2 regions of the Selenomonas sp. genome follow, and region 2 is predicted to be linked to the other one. Evidence: predicted binding sites of a transcription regulator. Region 2 holds the regulator's gene; the other holds the start of a gene.
What was found. Region 2 encodes HrcA, which represses chaperone genes, less so after heat shock. Its sites were predicted from a motif close to TGTTAGCACTCNNNNNNNNNGAGTGCTAACA; they were not measured.
Positions count from the first base shown of each region.

Region 1: a site for HrcA is predicted at 1,623-1,653, ahead of groES (co-chaperone GroES). Genes of this name have one in related genera too.

Region 1 covers NZ_DBHIUY010000003.1:24,422-32,528, reverse strand. The annotation lists gene groL (chaperonin GroEL) at 1-1,224, opposite strand, end outside; gene groES (co-chaperone GroES) at 1,281-1,562, opposite strand; gene trmD (tRNA (guanosine(37)-N1)-methyltransferase TrmD) at 1,776-2,516, opposite strand; gene rimM (ribosome maturation factor RimM) at 2,506-3,015, opposite strand; gene ACO5Z0_RS03330 (YlqD family protein) at 3,008-3,415, opposite strand; gene ACO5Z0_RS03325 (KH domain-containing protein) at 3,479-3,706, opposite strand; gene rpsP (30S ribosomal protein S16) at 3,778-4,053, opposite strand; gene ffh (signal recognition particle protein) at 4,096-5,466, opposite strand; gene ylxM (YlxM family DNA-binding protein) at 5,456-5,824, opposite strand; gene ACO5Z0_RS03305 (methyl-accepting chemotaxis protein) at 6,136-8,100, shown strand.
Region 2 covers NZ_DBHIUY010000002.1:164,379-172,485, forward strand. The annotation lists gene dnaK (molecular chaperone DnaK) at 1-630, opposite strand, end outside; gene grpE (nucleotide exchange factor GrpE) at 684-1,307, opposite strand; gene hrcA (heat-inducible transcriptional repressor HrcA) at 1,338-2,366, opposite strand; gene ACO5Z0_RS02710 (YjfB family protein) at 2,736-2,906, opposite strand; gene ACO5Z0_RS02715 (class I SAM-dependent methyltransferase) at 3,261-3,923, opposite strand; gene hemW (radical SAM family heme chaperone HemW) at 3,997-5,160, opposite strand; gene lepA (translation elongation factor 4) at 5,250-7,046, opposite strand; gene ACO5Z0_RS02730 (hypothetical protein) at 7,106-8,026, opposite strand.

The sequences.
Region 1 (8,107 bases), on a different contig from region 2:
GCCCTCTTCGACCGCCGCACGCGTAGCGTTCAGCGCGTCCTCGATGCGGAGCTTCTTGTCCTTCATCTCGACCTCGGTCGCAGCGCCGATCTCGATGACGGCGACGCCGCCCGCGAGCTTTGCGAGGCGCTCCTGCAGCTTCTCCTTGTCGAAGTCCGAAGTCGTCTCTGCGACCTGCTTTTTGATCTGCTCGACGCGTGCGTCGATCGCAGCCTTATCGCCCGAACCGTCGACGATCGTCGTCTCCTCCTTCGAGGAGCGAACCTGACGCGCCTGACCGAGATCTTCGATCTCGACGCTGTCGAGCTTCCTGCCGACTTCCTCGGAGATGACCGTACCGCCCGTCAGGATAGCGATGTCTTCGAGCATCGCCTTGCGGCGGTCGCCGAAGCCCGGAGCCTTGACGGCAAGCGCCTTGAACGTGCCGCGCAGCTTGTTGACGACGAGCGTCGCAAGCGCCTCACCGTCGAGATCCTCGGCGATGATCATCAGTTCCTTGCCCTGCTTTACGACCTTCTCAAGAATCGGCAGGATGTCGGCAATCGCCGAAATCTTGCGATCCGTGATGAGGATGTACGGATTGTCGAGAACGGCTTCCATCTTGTCCGTGTCCGTGACCATGTAGGGGGAGATATAGCCGCGGTCGAACTGCATACCCTCGACGACCGAGAGGTTCGTGTCCATAGACTTCGACTCCTCGACCGTGATGACGCCGTCCTTGCCGACCTTCTCCATCGCCTCGGCGATCAGCTCGCCGACTTCCTCGTCGCCCGAGGAAATCGCCGCGACCTGCGCGATCGCCGCCTTGCCCTCGACCTTCTTCGAGTTGCTCTTGATCTCATCGACGAGCTTCTTGACCGCCTGGTCGATGCCCTTCTTGAGGATCATCGGGTTCGCGCCCGCAGCGACGTTCCTCATGCCCTCGTGGATCATCGCCTGCGCGAGAAGTGTAGCCGTCGTCGTGCCGTCGCCCGCGATGTCGTTCGTCTTCGTCGCGACTTCCTTGACGAGCTGTGCGCCCATGTTCTCAAACGGATCTTCGAGCTCGATGTCCTTCGCAATCGTCACGCCGTCGTTCGTGATCGTCGGTGCGCCGAACTTCTTGTCGAGAACGACGTTGCGGCCCTTAGGTCCAAGCGTGACCTTTACGGCATTCGCCAAAGCGTCGACGCCCTTGCCGAGCGCACGGCGCGCTTCTTCATTGAACAAAACCTGCTTTGCCATGATAAAACCTCCCAATATCTACGAATCTATCGAAGCTGCGCTCTCTCAGACAAATCTCAGAGAACCGCGAGGATGTCGCTCTCGCGAACGATCAGGTAGTTCTGCTCGTCGACCTTGACTTCAGAACCCGAGTACTTCGAGAAGATAACCTTGTCGCCCGTCTTGACTTCCATCTGCGCACGCGTGCCGTTGTCGAGCATCTTGCCCGTGCCGACTGCGACGACTTCGCCTTCCTGCGGCTTCTCCTTCGCCGTGTCCGGCAGTACGATGCCGCTCGCCGTCTTCATATCGCCTTCCGAAACCTTGATGACAACTCTGTCGCCCAATGGCTTGATCATGTTTATCTTCCTCCCAAATCAACGGAAGCGCTGACAAATCAGCTCTTCCTAAAATCTTTTTGTTAGCACTCGCATTGCTTGAGTGCTAATCACAGCTCTTATATTACTCATTTTTCGATAAATAGTCAAGGACTTTTTTTGATTTTTTGACCTTTTAGCAAAAAATCTGCATGACACAAGCCCCTCGTATAATGCAGCGGTTGTTCCAACAGCTCAATGCAGCGTGTCCTTCAAGTCCGCCAAGAAACGCCTATCCTGCGCTGTTAGGCACGCTTGTTCCAATAGCTCGGGACGCCGCTCGTATGTGATGCGAAGCGATTCCCTGCGCCGCCATGCGCGAATCTTCGCGTGATCGCCCGACAGAAGCACCTGCGGCACTTCCATGCCTTCAAACGTACTCGGTCTCGTATACTGCGGGAACTCCAAAAGACCGTCGTAAAAGGAATCCGTCGGCGCCGATTCATCCGAACCGAGGACGCCCGGAATCATGCGAGCCACAGCGTCGACGACGACCATCGCAGGCAGCTCGCCGCCCGTCAGCACAAAATCGCCGATGGAAAGCGCCTCATCTGCCAAATGCACATGGATGCGTGCATCAAAGCCCTCGTAATGACCCGAGAGAAAAATCAGCTGTTCCTCTTGCGCCAGTTCCTTCGCCTTCGCCTGCGTGAAGGTCGCGCCGCTCGGACACAAGAGCACGATGCGCCGCCGCTTTGCCGTGCTGTTCGCCAAGATCGAGCGTACGGCGCGAAACATCGGTTCTGGCTTCAAGACCATGCCGCTGCCGCCGCCGAAAGGCGAATCATCGACCTGCCTGTGCTTATCAAAGGCAAAGTCCCGAAGCTGCGTCAAGCGTATATCAAGCAGCCCCTTTTGACGGGCGCGCTTGATGATGCTCTCGCCAAACACCGCCTCGAACATCATCGGGAACAGTGTTACAATATCAATCCGCACGGCTGTCCAACTCTTCCTGCAAATCCACGCGCAAAAATCCCTCAGCGATATTGATTTCGCGCACAACCTTTTTCAGCGCCGGCACAAGCAGCTCCGCGCCGTCAGGCTTCTTCACCACATAGACGTCGTTGCTGCCCGTCTTGAGAACATGGCTGACCGCCCCCAGCCGTTTGCCGTCCATATCGAGCGCTGCAAGACCGATGATGTCAAACGTATAGAACTCGCCCTCAGCGAGCGGCGCAGCGTCTTTTCTCGCGACGCGCAGAAGCTCGCCCGTCAGCTTTGCCGCCGCTTCACGCGAGCTGCACTCGGCAAGCGTCAAAAGCACAAATTGACGATGATAGTGGACCCGCTCGACATGGAAGATCCGTTCGCCGATAAGCACCTCGCGCAGGGACTCGAACCGTTCGGGAAAGTCCGTCAAGGGAATCACGCGCAGCTCGCCCTTCAGCCCATGCGGCGCCCCCGCCTTGCCGATGACAACACGCCCGTCAGCCACGGATCGCAACGACCTTGTCGTCCTCGACGAGGACTTCGACGTTCATCAGCTCCCGCATGTTCGAGCCGACCTTAAGCTCCGCCGTGCGCTCCAACGTACCTTGAACGATCTCGGCGCCGATCGCGAGCTTCTTCGTCTCCTCAAGCTTCGCTTCTGCCTGCTCCTTGAAATCCATGCGCTTCTGACGTTCGATAGCAAAATGCTGACGCGCCGCCTGCGCACGCTGGATGTCCTGCTGCGCCGCCTCAGAAACGATGCGCTTTTCCTGTATGCCCATCTGCTGCAGTTCAAGCTCCACCTTCTGCAGACTGTCCTCAAGCTCATCAATGATGCGCTTCTTGAGCTTTTCCGTCAGCTTCGCCTTGACCGTGCAAGGAACCTTCACCTGAATACTGTCCATTCCCTTTCCTCCTAAAAAAATAGCGGCAAGAACCCCCAAAAGGAATACTGCCGCATACATCCATCAGTTGATGTCAACCTTGATTTTTTTATTCTCGCGGGTGCCGGCAGCCTTGGCAACCGTGCGAATTGCTTTCGCGATCCTGCCTTGTTTGCCAATCACCTTCCCCATATCATCCGAAGCAACATGAAGCTCGATCAATGTTATGCGGTCTTCCTGCTTTTCGTCGACAACGACATCCTCGGGATGATCCACCAATGCCTTGGCGATGATTTCAACGACTTCCTTCATGTGACGCCTCTTTTCTCAAGAGAAGCTGCGGGAATCGGCTTTCATGCACCGTCCCCGCCGCCTCGCCTCGATCAGTTTTTCGAGCGCTTCTTCTCATCAAACTTTGCCATGATGCCCTTCTTGCTGAAAAGGGAGCGGACGGTATCCGTCGGCTGTGCGCCCTTGCTCATCCAGTCGATAGCCTTTTCCTCATCGACATGGATGACGGCAGGCTCCTTCGTGGAGTCGTAGTTGCCGAGGATCTCGATGAAGCGACCGTCGCGCGGCGAACGGGAATCCGCTACGACGATGCGGTAGAACGGGTTCTTTTTTGCGCCCATGCGGGTCAAACGAATCTTTACTGCCATGTTTTCACCTCCTTTAAAGGATTCAATGTATCATTCAGCCGATCAAGGCATGAACGGCAGCTTCATGCCGCCGAGTCCAGGGAAGCCTTTGCCTTTCTTACCGCCCTGCATCTTCTTGACCTGCTTCATCATCTTCTTCATCTCGTTGAACTGCTTTAAGAGCTTGTTCACATCCTGTACGCGCGTACCGCTGCCGAGTGCGATGCGCTTGCGGCGGCTGCCGTTGATGATAGAGATGTCGGCGCGTTCCTTCGGCGTCATGGACTTGATGATCGCCTCGATGCGGCGCACTTCCTTGCCGTTGAGGTCGATGTCCTGTCCCTGCAGCTGCTTCTTGAGACCGCCCATTCCCGGAATCATGCCGAGGATCTGCTCGAAGGAGCCAAGCTTTCTGACTTTCTGCATCTGCGCGAGGAAGTCGTCAAGCGTAAACTCTGCCTTGCGCAGCTTCTTCTCCATCTTCTTGGCTTCTTCCGCATCGAACGTGGCCTGCGCCTTTTCGATGAGAGAAAGCACATCCCCCATGCCGAGGATGCGCGACGCCATACGGTCGGGATGAAACGGCTCTAAGGCTTCGAGCTTTTCGCCCATGCCGACGAACTTGATCGGGCAGCCCGTGACCGCCTTGACCGAGAGCGCTGCACCGCCGCGTGCGTCGCCGTCGAGCTTTGTAAGCACAACGCCGTCAAGCCCAAGTCCCGCATGGAAGCTCTCCGCCACATTCACGGCGTCCTGCCCCGTCATCGCGTCAACGACGAGCAGGATCTCGTGCGGCTTGACATTCGCCTTGATATCTTTAAGCTCCTGCATGAGATCCTCGTCGATGTGCAGTCGGCCCGCCGTGTCAACGATCACAACATCATTGAGATGCGAACGCGCATGATCGACCGCACTCTTGGCAATCGTCACGGCATCCGTTCCCTGCGTCATGGCAAAGACGGGAATGCCGAGCTGCCCGCCCAAGACTTCAAGCTGCTTGACGGCGGCGGGACGATAGATGTCGGCAGCGACGAGCAGCGGCTTCTTTCCCTGCTTCTTGAGGAAAAGTCCGAGCTTGCCCGCCGAAGTCGTCTTGCCCGCGCCCTGAAGCCCCGCCATTAGGATGATCGTCGGCGGCGCAGACGAGATATTGAGGCGGCTCTGTGTGCCGCCCATGAGCTCCGTTAGCTCCTCGTCAACGATTTTAACGACGACCTGCGCCGGCGTCAGAGTATCGAGCACATCCTGTCCGACGGCGCGTTCCTTCACTTTTTTGATGAAGTCCTTGACGACCCTGAAGTTGACATCGGCTTCTAAGAGAGCCATGCGCACTTCGCGCATCGCCTCGTTTACGTCGTCCTCTGTCAGCTTGCCATGTCCGCGCAGCTTCTTGAACGTCTGCTGCAGGCGATCTGCCAGGCTTTCAAATATCATGCTGTACCTCCCGTCGCGTCCCGAGGAGTCTTGCGATGCGCTGCAAGATCTGATCTACTTCTCCGGCGTTATCTTCCGTACGCAATGTTTCAATCCGTGCGGCAATCGCCGCCAACGCTTCATGCTCCACCTTGAGCCGCCGCAAAAGGCCGAGTTTTTCTTCGTAACCCTCCAACGCCTGCTCCGAACGATGAACCATATCGTAAGCCGCCTGCCTTGAAACGCCGACCGCTTCGCCAACTTCCGCCAAGGAAAAATCCTCGAAAAGATGCAGTTCCAAGCAGCGGCGCTGCTTTTCTGTGAGCAGCATACCGTACATGTCAAACATGTCCGCCAGATGAAAAAGCCTTTCGAGCATCATTTTCACCCGCTTTCATGAAAAGGCACGTCTCAAATCATAAACATGCTTTCGGGAAATCACCCCGACCATGCTATTATACGCAAGTCTTCACTCTCTGTCAATATTTTTCCTTGGCAGTCTCACATAGTCCTTTATGCCTACAATTATTTCACAGATTGCCGGAGACCGTCTCCTGTAGGCGGACTGCCTAAAAAATTGCACTTTTTATAGGTCGCATGTCTTGCTTGAACAGGAATATTATAGTATAATCTTACTATGTTAAATGGATTTTAACATACGAAAAAATGCTTATGTAAAGAGGTGTGGACATGAAATTACGAGTAAAACTTCTTCTATGGGTCGGTATTCCCTTCTGTATCATCTTCTTCGCCGTATCCGTTTTCAGTTATTGGAACGCAAGTACGCTGCTGAAAGAATCGACAGAGCGCGAAATGATGACGCTTGCCGAACTCGATGCGGAGCAGGTCGCCGAGATCGTCGAAGCGCAGCGCGGCGTTCTCGGCGGACTGGCAGAAGCGTGGACCGCCGGGCTTCCCTCCAACGAAGCATTCGACCCCGTCGGCAAACATTTCATGAAGCGTGAGGACATCAACACGCTCTTCATCGGCTTCCCCGACCGCGACTTCCTCGACAGCGAAGAGGGCGTCGTGCCGAAAGCCGAATTTGACGCGACGACGCGCGATTGGTACAAGGACGCAGCAGCGCACGACGGCGTGCGCCTCTCCGATGTCTACATGGACAGCTTCACAAACGTCAAAGTCGTAACGCTGAGCAAAGCGGTACGCAATAACGGCGCACTTCTCGGCGTCGTAGCGACCGACGTACGTTTTGAAAGCATCGAGAAAAAGGTCGCCTCCTTCAAGGTCGGCAAAACGGGCGAGGCTTTTATGCTCGACGCGGGCGGCCACTTTATCTGCCACCCCGTGCTGACGCTCGACGACAGGATTCAAGACGAAGGCGCGGATAAAGAAAAGACCTATCTTTCCAGGGAGCCTCTTTTCTTTGAGGGAAGCTTTCAAGGCGTCGATATGTTTTACGCCGTGCAGCCTGTCGGCGATACGGGATGGAATCTCATTCTCTTTGTGCCGCAGGAAGAAATCTTCTCCAACATTGCTCATCTCAAATGGGCGATGATCGGCTGCGCACTCTTCGCCTTGGCGCTCATGGGCAGCATTCTCCTCTACATCGCACGCTCCATCTCACTGCCGATCGAAAATCTTGAGTCCGTCGCAGCTAAAGTGGCAAAAGGCGATCTCTCAGCGAAGCTCACGCCGACCGACCGTCAGGACGAAATCGGCAGCCTGCACAACAACTTCTGCCAAATGACGCAAGGGCTGCAAAATCTCATACGTCAAACGGCGCAGACGGCGGAACATCTCGCCGCCTCATCGGAAGAGCTTACAGCTTCCGCCGATCAGTCCGCGCAAGGCGCACAGAAAACATCGGCAGCCGTCGTCAAGATCACGGGCGACACACAGGAACAAGGTACCGTCGTCGATGAATCCCTCCAAGCCGTCAACGATATAACACATGCCATGGATCAAATCAACACAGGCGTTGACGATGTATCTCATGCCGTGGAACGCGTGGAAGCAGCCACGATCGAGGGACAGCAAGGTCTGAACGTAGCCGTCGAAGGAATGCAGGTTTTGGACGAAAGCGCCAAAGGCGTGGCGGAAGCTGTGACCGCACTCTACGAAAGCTCCAAGCGCATCTCCGAAATCGTCGAGATGATCACGCAGATCGCCGGTCAGACGAACCTCCTCGCACTGAATGCCGCCATTGAAGCGGCGCGCGCAGGTGAGCAGGGACGCGGTTTCACCGTCGTCGCGGAAGAGGTTCGAAAGCTCGCCGAGCAGTCGGAAAACGCGGCGCAGGAAATCACTGCCTTGATCACGGACAACTCGAAACGCATCGAAGAAACCTTCAAGGTCATGCAGGATCAAAAAGAGCGCGTCGGCGAGGGCGTCGAGCAGGTGCATCAGGCAAGCGAGCGCTTCGACCGCATCGCCGCCGTCGTCAAGGAACTCTCCGAAAAAGTTTCCGGCATCTTGACGAGTACGCATCAGATCCACACGCAGAACGTACGCATGGAAACTTCCGTGCAAAGGCTCAAATCCGTATCCGACTCCGTACAGGACGAAGCTGAAAACGTCTCTGCCGTATCGCAGGAGCAGGCGGCGTCCATGCAGGAGATCGCAGCGGCAAGCTCCACCCTGGCAAATATGGCGCAGGATTTGCAGAAAGCCGTGAGCAAGTTTCATATCAGCTAAAAAAAGA
Region 2 (8,107 bases):
GTTCATGACGGCGTGGTCAAAGTCGTCGCCGCCCAAGTGCGTGTCGCCGCTCGTCGCCTTGACCTCGACCATACCCTCGCTGAGTTCGAGGATCGAGACGTCGAACGTGCCGCCGCCCAAGTCAAAGACGAGAACCGTATGCTCACCGCCCTTGTCGACGCCGTACGCCAGCGAAGCCGCCGTCGGCTCGTTGACGATGCGCAGGACATCAAGACCCGCGATCTTGCCCGCGTCCTTCGTCGCCTGGCGCTGGCTGTCGTTGAAGTACGCCGGCACCGTGATGACCGCCTGCGTCACCGTCTCGCCGAGGTAGGCTTCCGCATCCGCCTTGAGCTTCTGCAGAACCATCGCCGAGATCTCCGGCGGCGTGTAGTCCTTGCCGTCAATGGAAACCTTGTAGTCTTTTTCACCCATGTGACGCTTGATCGACGCGATCGTGCGGTCGGGGTTCGATACCGCCTGCCGCTTGGCGAGCTGACCGACGAGACGCTCGCCCGTCTTCGTGAAGCCGACGACGGACGGCGTCAGGCGGCTGCCCTCCGGATTCGTGATGACGACGGGCTTGCCGCCCTCCATGACGGAGACGACGGAGTTCGTAGTACCTAAATCGATGCCGATTGCTTTTGCCATGATGAATTCCTCCTAAATGTTCATATCTATAAAAAGAGTTTCCTCTATTTGCCTTAATTTGAAACGACCTGCACCATGCTCGGACGTATGACGCGCCCCTTTACCATGTAGCCTTTTTGCAGCTCCTGCTCGATCGTATCGTCCTCCTTCTCGGGATCCTGCACGCGCATGACCGCCTGATGGAAATTCGGATCGAACTTCTTGTCCTTTGTATCAATGACCTCCAAGCCGTTCTTCGCGAACGCTTCTGTCATCTGCTTGTAGATCATGGAGACGCCTGCGCGGAAGCTGTCGAGGCCAGAACCTTCGGCTAAAAGCGCACGCTCGAAGTTATCAAGAAGCGGCAGCATATCCGTGAGGATGCCCTGCGTGACGACGGCGGCAAGCTCTTCGCGCTCCTTCGCCGAACGGCGGCGGAAGTTGTCGAAGTCCGCGCGCAGGCGCAGCATTTGTGCGTCCTTTTCCGCCAGATCGGCTTCGAGCTTTTCCGCACGCTTCGCCGGATCGTCCGCGCCATTTTCCGCCTCTTCGGTACCCTCATGGCTCCCTTCGGCAGTCTCCTCGCCAGTATCGTCCGCTGCTTCTCCCGCCAACTCTGCCTCGTCGATCTCGCGCTTCATCTCTTCGAGCTTTTCCTCGTCCTTCTTCTTCAACTCATCCTTCATGAATGATGGCATTCCCTTCACCTCGTATTTCATGCTATGCCGCTACCAGCGGAAAGGCTGCACGAGCGCAGCGATATGGCGGTTCAGATAACCCAAGAGCGCCATCGCCTTGCCGTACTCCATGCGCGTCGGCCCTAAAACGGCGATCGTACCCAGGCACTCGCCGTCCAAGTGGTACGTCGCGCGAATGATGCTGCAATCCTCGATGCCGCTGTACTCGTTCTCGCGGCCGATCGTGACGACAAGCCCTTCCCGCGCCTTCTTCTGCAAGACCCCTTTGACGAAATCTTCCTCTTCGAGCATCGAGAGAATCGAGCGTACACGCGCCACATCGCGAAATTCCGGCTGCGCAAGCATCTCGGTCGTGCCGCCGAGGTAGAGCCTTTGCTCCTTTCGCTCCTCGTCGAGCGCTTCGTAGATCAGCTCCAACGCTGCCTGATAAAGCGACTCATCCATGACCTCGGCGCGTATACGCTTCAAGGCGGCTGCACCGATGGAAGAAAGCTTCTCGCCCGACAGACATCGGTTGATGACTTCCGCCATGCGCTGGAAATCTTGGAACCGCGCACCCTTCGGCATCTTGACGACGCGGTTCTCCACGAAGCCTGCGTCCGTCATCAAGACGGCGATGACGCGCCCTTCGCCGAGCGGCAGAAACTGCAGCGTGCGAAAAGAAGCCTCGGCAAGCTGCGGCGCAAGTACGAGTGCGAGATTCTTCGTCACACGCGAAATGATCTTCGCCGTTTCCTGAAAGACGCTCTCGATGCGCTTCACGCGCTTTCGATACCATTGATCGATCAGCGCCCTCTCACGCGCGTCAATCGGCGTGGGCGAGAGCAGATCGTCCACATAGAGGCGATACCCCTTCGATGACGGGATTCGCCCCGAGGACGTGTGCAAATGCTCCAAGTAGCCCATATCCTCAAGATCCGCCATCTCATTGCGAATCGTCGCCGGACTGACGCCGAGATCGTGCCGCCGCGCCACCGTGCGCGAACCGACAGGCTCCGCCGACGAGATGTAGTCATCGACCACCGCCCGCAAAACGCGCCGCTTCCTTTCATCAAGCATTCTCACACCTCCTCTGAGAAAATTTTTTTAGTGCGTGTAGTTTACTATGAAAGTCCAAGAAGCCAAGCCAAAGGCGCAGGCTGATTGGCTAACTTTCATTAAGGGCGGCGCACTTTTGTCCACAAAGTGGACGTTTGTGCGTGTAGCTCATGCTGTTAGCACTCAATCGTCTTGAGTGCTAACCCATGAGTCAAATATACACGACAAAAGTCAAAAAGTCAACATCTTTTTTGTCTTTCGCAAAAAAGTTTTCCCATGAAAGTCCAAGAGGTCAAGCCAAAGGTGCAGACCGATTGGCTAGGCTTCTGTAAAAACGATTGAATACAGCAAAAAGGGGCTGCCGCACATTTTGTGCAGCAACCCCCTTTTTCATACCGAGATATCAATATTGTTGCCGACCGCAGGGTCGAGACTTTCCAACATCTCGCCCACAGCTTCTTCCGTCGTATCCATCGCCATCTTCATGACAGAGATGCCAAGCTGCTGCGTAAAGCGTGCCTGGTTCATATCGACCGACATCGCCGCTATGCTCATATCCATCGAAATCGCTCCTTTCCTTTCTATTATTATCGTAAAATCCCTAAGAAACTTTAAGGAAACACGACTGCGCTTTCCTATAGCTCTAGGGAAACGCTGATAAAATGAAGTTGCCCAGATTTGCACAGATGCGCTGTGCCTATGGCGGTCAACGTCGACCAATCATGCGGCGCACTTCGCGCTTGCATTCTTGGGACGTTTTCGCATACGAGCCGTTGCCCAATCGCCTGCGTCCTTCGGACTTGGCTCTTGGACGACTCAGTAAGGAGACAAACCGCAGGCGTAGCGGTGCTACGTCGAGGAATTGTCGACGACGAGAGGACCGCGTAGATGTGTGAAGATGGGCGGCTGAATTTATCAGTGATTCCCTAGATTTTCTCCCACGGTAAGGAGCAGATACCCCTGCCCCATGATGCCCGCATCAGGATTCTCCGTGAACCAGCGCTCCAATGCTATGCGCAGATAATGCCCCTCGGGCAGAAACGCCTGCACTGCATGCATAGCGTCTATGGTATCCTCGCGAACATTGCCATAGCCTGCGAGCAAAAACTCATCGAGCAGAGAATCCTGCGGCATCTCCAAGCCCCACGGCCAGACGCCCGCTTTTTCCATCATATATTTTCCCGCATGATAGGCGAGGGAATGTGCGTTAGGTATCATGGATATCATTGTGCGACAAACAGGACGCCAAAGGTCGAGAAGGCGAATGCGCTCCTCTTTTTGAAAGTGTTCCAGCAAACCCGCTTGAAAGGCAAAGTCAAAACTTCCATCGGGAAAGGGCAGCTTCTGTGTCGCATCGACGAGACGCACATCAAGAGAGATGCCCAGCACTTCCGCCGCACGCTGCACCAAGGCGACGCTCGCCTTCGAATAGTCGAGCGCCGTCGCACGCCGTCCTGCCAAAGCAAGCGCCAAAGATGTCTCACCGCTGCCGCAGCCGATTTCCAGCACACGATCACCGGGCTGCGTCATCGCAATCATCTTGCGGCTCCATGACATAAGCATATCGTTCCGCACCATTTATACGACCCGCTCCAACATCGCTTCATTGTAAAGCTCGCCCCATCCTTCAGCGTCCAAGGGCGTTTCGTAATCATTCTTCCCCATGAATTTCATCCCTCTCCAACAAAAATTCTTCAAAGGCGCGGTTGCCGAACTTCATGCCCTGCGCCGTCAGCCGAATGCTCGCCGCCGTCTCTTCGACAAGTCCCGCCGTCTGCAATCGCGCGATCACTCCGCCGTAGACCTCGCGCACATCCGAGGCGAATGTCTCGCGAAAGCGGCATTTATCAATGCCATACGCCGTGCGAAGCGCAAGGAAGGCGAATTCTTCGATGTGGCTTTCGCGCGAGCAAGGCTTTTCTTCCCTCGCAGGCGACAGTCCCGCCTCGATGCAGGCGATGTAGCGGCAAAGACCCTTCTCGTTCTCCATGCGCCGCCCTCGCCAATACGAGTGCGCCGCTGCGCCGAGACCGATGTAGGGCACGTCCTGCCAATAGGCGAGGTTGTGGCGGCTCTCTTCACCCGCTTTCGCGTAATTCGAGATCTCATAGCGATGATAGCCGAGGCGCGGCAGTTCCGCCGTGATATAGTCGTACATATCGCCGCACTCGTCATCCGTCGGCAGATGAAGCCGTCCCGTCTCTTCCATGCGGGCGAACGGCGTGCCGTCCTCAACGACAAGTCCATAGACGGAGATGTGACCGATGTCGAGCGCAGCGGCTCGCGCCACACTGTCTTTGAGATCGGCAAGCGTCTGTCCAGGCAGTCCGTACATGAGGTCGAGGCTCACGCGAAATCCTGCTTCTTTCGCCATGCGCACAGCATCTTCCGCTTCCCGCGCCGTATGCATGCGCCCGATGGCAGAGAGCAGCGCGTCGGAAAACGACTGCACGCCGAAGCTCAGACGGTTGACGCCCGCCGCCAAGAGCCGCTTGAGAAGCGCCGCGTCCACCGTGCCGGGGTTCGCTTCGACGGTGAATTCCTCCCCGCCCATCAGTCGAAAGCTCTCGCGCAGGGCGCAGATGACAGCGAGAAGGTCGTCTGCCAAAAGCGCCGTCGGCGTGCCGCCGCCGATGTAGAGGGTACGCACCGCTCCTTCCTGCAAACGACGACAGCCCTGCGCCGCAATCTCGCGGCACAGGGCTTTTCGATAGCGGCTCATCCATTGCTCTTCTCCTGCGTATGAGGGGAAATCGCAGTAAAAGCACTTGCGGCGGCAGAAGGGAATGTGAACATACACGCCGAAATCGCCCATGCCGGAGCCCCCTTTTCCTTCCGGATTCTCGCTTGTCTCCGCCGCTCGGCAGTTCCCGCAGCAAAAGGAATCGCAGGACCTCGCGGGAATCAGTCGATCTTCAGAATCGCCATGAAGGCTTCCTGCGGCACTTCGACGCTGCCGACCGCCTTCATGCGCTTCTTGCCTTCCTTCTGCTTTTCGAGCAGCTTGCGCTTTCTCGATATGTCGCCGCCGTAGCACTTGGCGAGCACGTCTTTTCGCATGGCACGCACGTTCTCTCGCGCGATGATCTTGTTGCCTACCGCCGCCTGGATCGGAATCTCGAACATCTGCTGCGGGATGATCTCCTTGAGCTTCTGCGCGAGCTGGCGGCCGCGCGTCGCAGCGCGGTCGGCGTGGACGATGGTCGAGAGCGCATCGACAGGATCGCCGTTCAAGAGAATGTCGAGCTTCACGAGCCGCGATTGACGATAGTCGGCCAGCTCATAGTCGAGCGAAGCGTAGCCGCGCGTCGTCGACTTCAGACGGTCGAAATAGTCGTAGATGATCTCACTCAATGGAATATGGTAGATAATCATGACGCGGTTCGTGTCGAGGTAGTCCATGCTCTCAAAGGTGCCGCGCTTTTCCTGCGAGACTTCCATGACGGGACCGACATAATCCTTCGGCACGATGACCGTCGCCTTGACGAACGGCTCCTCGATGAAGTCAATCCCTGTCGGCGGCGGCAGTTTCGACGGGTTGTCAACTTTGAGCATCTCGCCGTTTGTCTTGTGGACGTGGTAAATAACGGACGGCGCGGTCGTGATGAGCTTCATGCCGTACTCACGCTCAAGCCTTTCCTGTATGACATCCATGTGCAGAAGTCCCAAAAAGCCGCAGCGATAGCCGAAGCCGAGCGCAATCGACGTCTCCGGCTCGAAGATCAGCGCAGCATCGTTTAATTGCAGCTTTTCGAGCGCATCCTTCAAGTTGTCATAGTCGGCGCTGTCCACGGGATAAAGTCCACAGTAAACCATCGGCGTCACGCCGCGATAGCCGGGCAAAGGTTCCGGCGCAGGGTTCTTCGCGCTCGTCACGGTGTCGCCGACAAGCACATCGCGCACGTTCTTCAAGCTGCCCGCGACGAAACCGACCTCGCCCGCCGTCAGCTCGCCGAGTTCTGCAGGCGCGGGACGGAAGCAGCCGACGTCGGTCACCTCGAAGGTCTTGCCCGTCGCCATCATCTTCAGTTCCATGCCCTTCTTGATATAGCCTTCCATCAGGCGCACATGCGCGATCGCGCCCTTGTACGAGTCGAAGTACGAGTCGAAGATCAAGGCGCGAAGCGGCGCATCGTCCTCGCCGGAGGGCGGCGGGATGCGCTCGACGATGGCATCTAAGATCTCCTCGATGCCCGCGCCCGTCTTCGCCGATGTCAGAATCGCCTCGGATGCGTCAAGCCCGATCGCCTCCTCGATTTCCTCCTTGACGCGCTCGGGATCAGCGCTCGGCAAATCGATCTTGTTGATGACGGGAATGATCTCAAGGTCATGCTCCAGCGCCATATAGACGTTCGCAAGCGTCTGTGCCTCGACGCCCTGCGCCGCATCGACGACGAGCAGCGCCCCCTCGCAGGCAGCGAGGCTTCTCGACACCTCATAGGTGAAATCGACGTGACCCGGCGTGTCGATGAGATTGAGTTCATAGACCTCGCCGTCCTTGCCGCGATAGTGCAGCCGCACGGTCTGCGCCTTGATCGTGATGCCGCGCTCACGTTCCAGCTCCATGTTGTCGAGCACCTGCGCTTCCATTTCACGCTCGGTCAATGTACCCGTGCTTTCAATGAGGCGGTCGGCGAGCGTCGATTTGCCATGATCGATATGTGCGATGATCGAAAAGTTGCGAATGTATTTATTTTGCATCAAAAATTCCTTTCCCTTTGGGTCGGCTCATTGCAAAAGCGCGGATATATCCTGCACCGTCAATCCGTGTCGCGCAGGATGCGCCGCTCTGCGTTCGGCTCTAAACTCGCACGATAGAGCCACGCGAGATTTGCCGCCGTGTAGGTGCGCAGGCGCAAAAGGCCTGGATATTCCTTGCTGTTTTCGTGTATGCCGTGGAACGTCAGATCGGTTTCCTCCAGATCCTGCCAATTCGTTTTTGGCGTCCAGATTCTGCCCCGCTTCGTACTCACCGTTCCCATCGGCACATTCAAGATACGTTTGAGGAACTGGACCTCCTGCATCGCTCCCTTGGCGTCTTTTTTCGTGACCCACTCCCAGTAAAAAAGCTGCTCGCCCTTAATGCGCATCGTCGCGGTATCGGCAATGGCGCTTTCCTCGCCGCCATCGGGCAGACGCACCTTCCAAAGATCAATCCAACGCGAAGCCCCGAGCTTCTCCAATTCACCCATACCGAATACGCTGTCAACGATCGCTGCATAGAACGTCTCATCATACTGCTCCGAAGTCATCTCCTTCTCCGAGCGCGGCGTATGGTTCGACCAGATGATATTTCCCTGACTGTCGTAGAAGTCCTCTTCCAAATAGCGCAGTGTACGGTTCTGCGGATTGACTTCAACGAGTGCGATGCTGTAGGCAAGCGACGACGGATCCGGCAAGATGTCCTTGATGCCATAGTTGTCGATCGTCTCCTTTGCCCCTTCGTAACTGAAGCCTGTCTTGATCCAGCCGTGAATGACCGTCGGCACAGCACGCTCCAATCCCGCGACGTTGAGACTCTTGACGACGGTGACGCCGTTCGGTGCAAAGTACTTGCTGTATTTCGCATCCGAAGCCAGCCAATACCAATCGTCCGACGCATCCGAAGCCGCCGAAGCACAGCATGGCATGATCGCAAAAAAGAGTGCGAAAACGACCGGGCCCCATAGGTTTTCCCACATATTTTTCAAGGTGACTCCCCCTTTTCTCTTTGACAAACGTACAAATCTCTCCCCCATATTGTACGAAAAATCCGCTTGTCT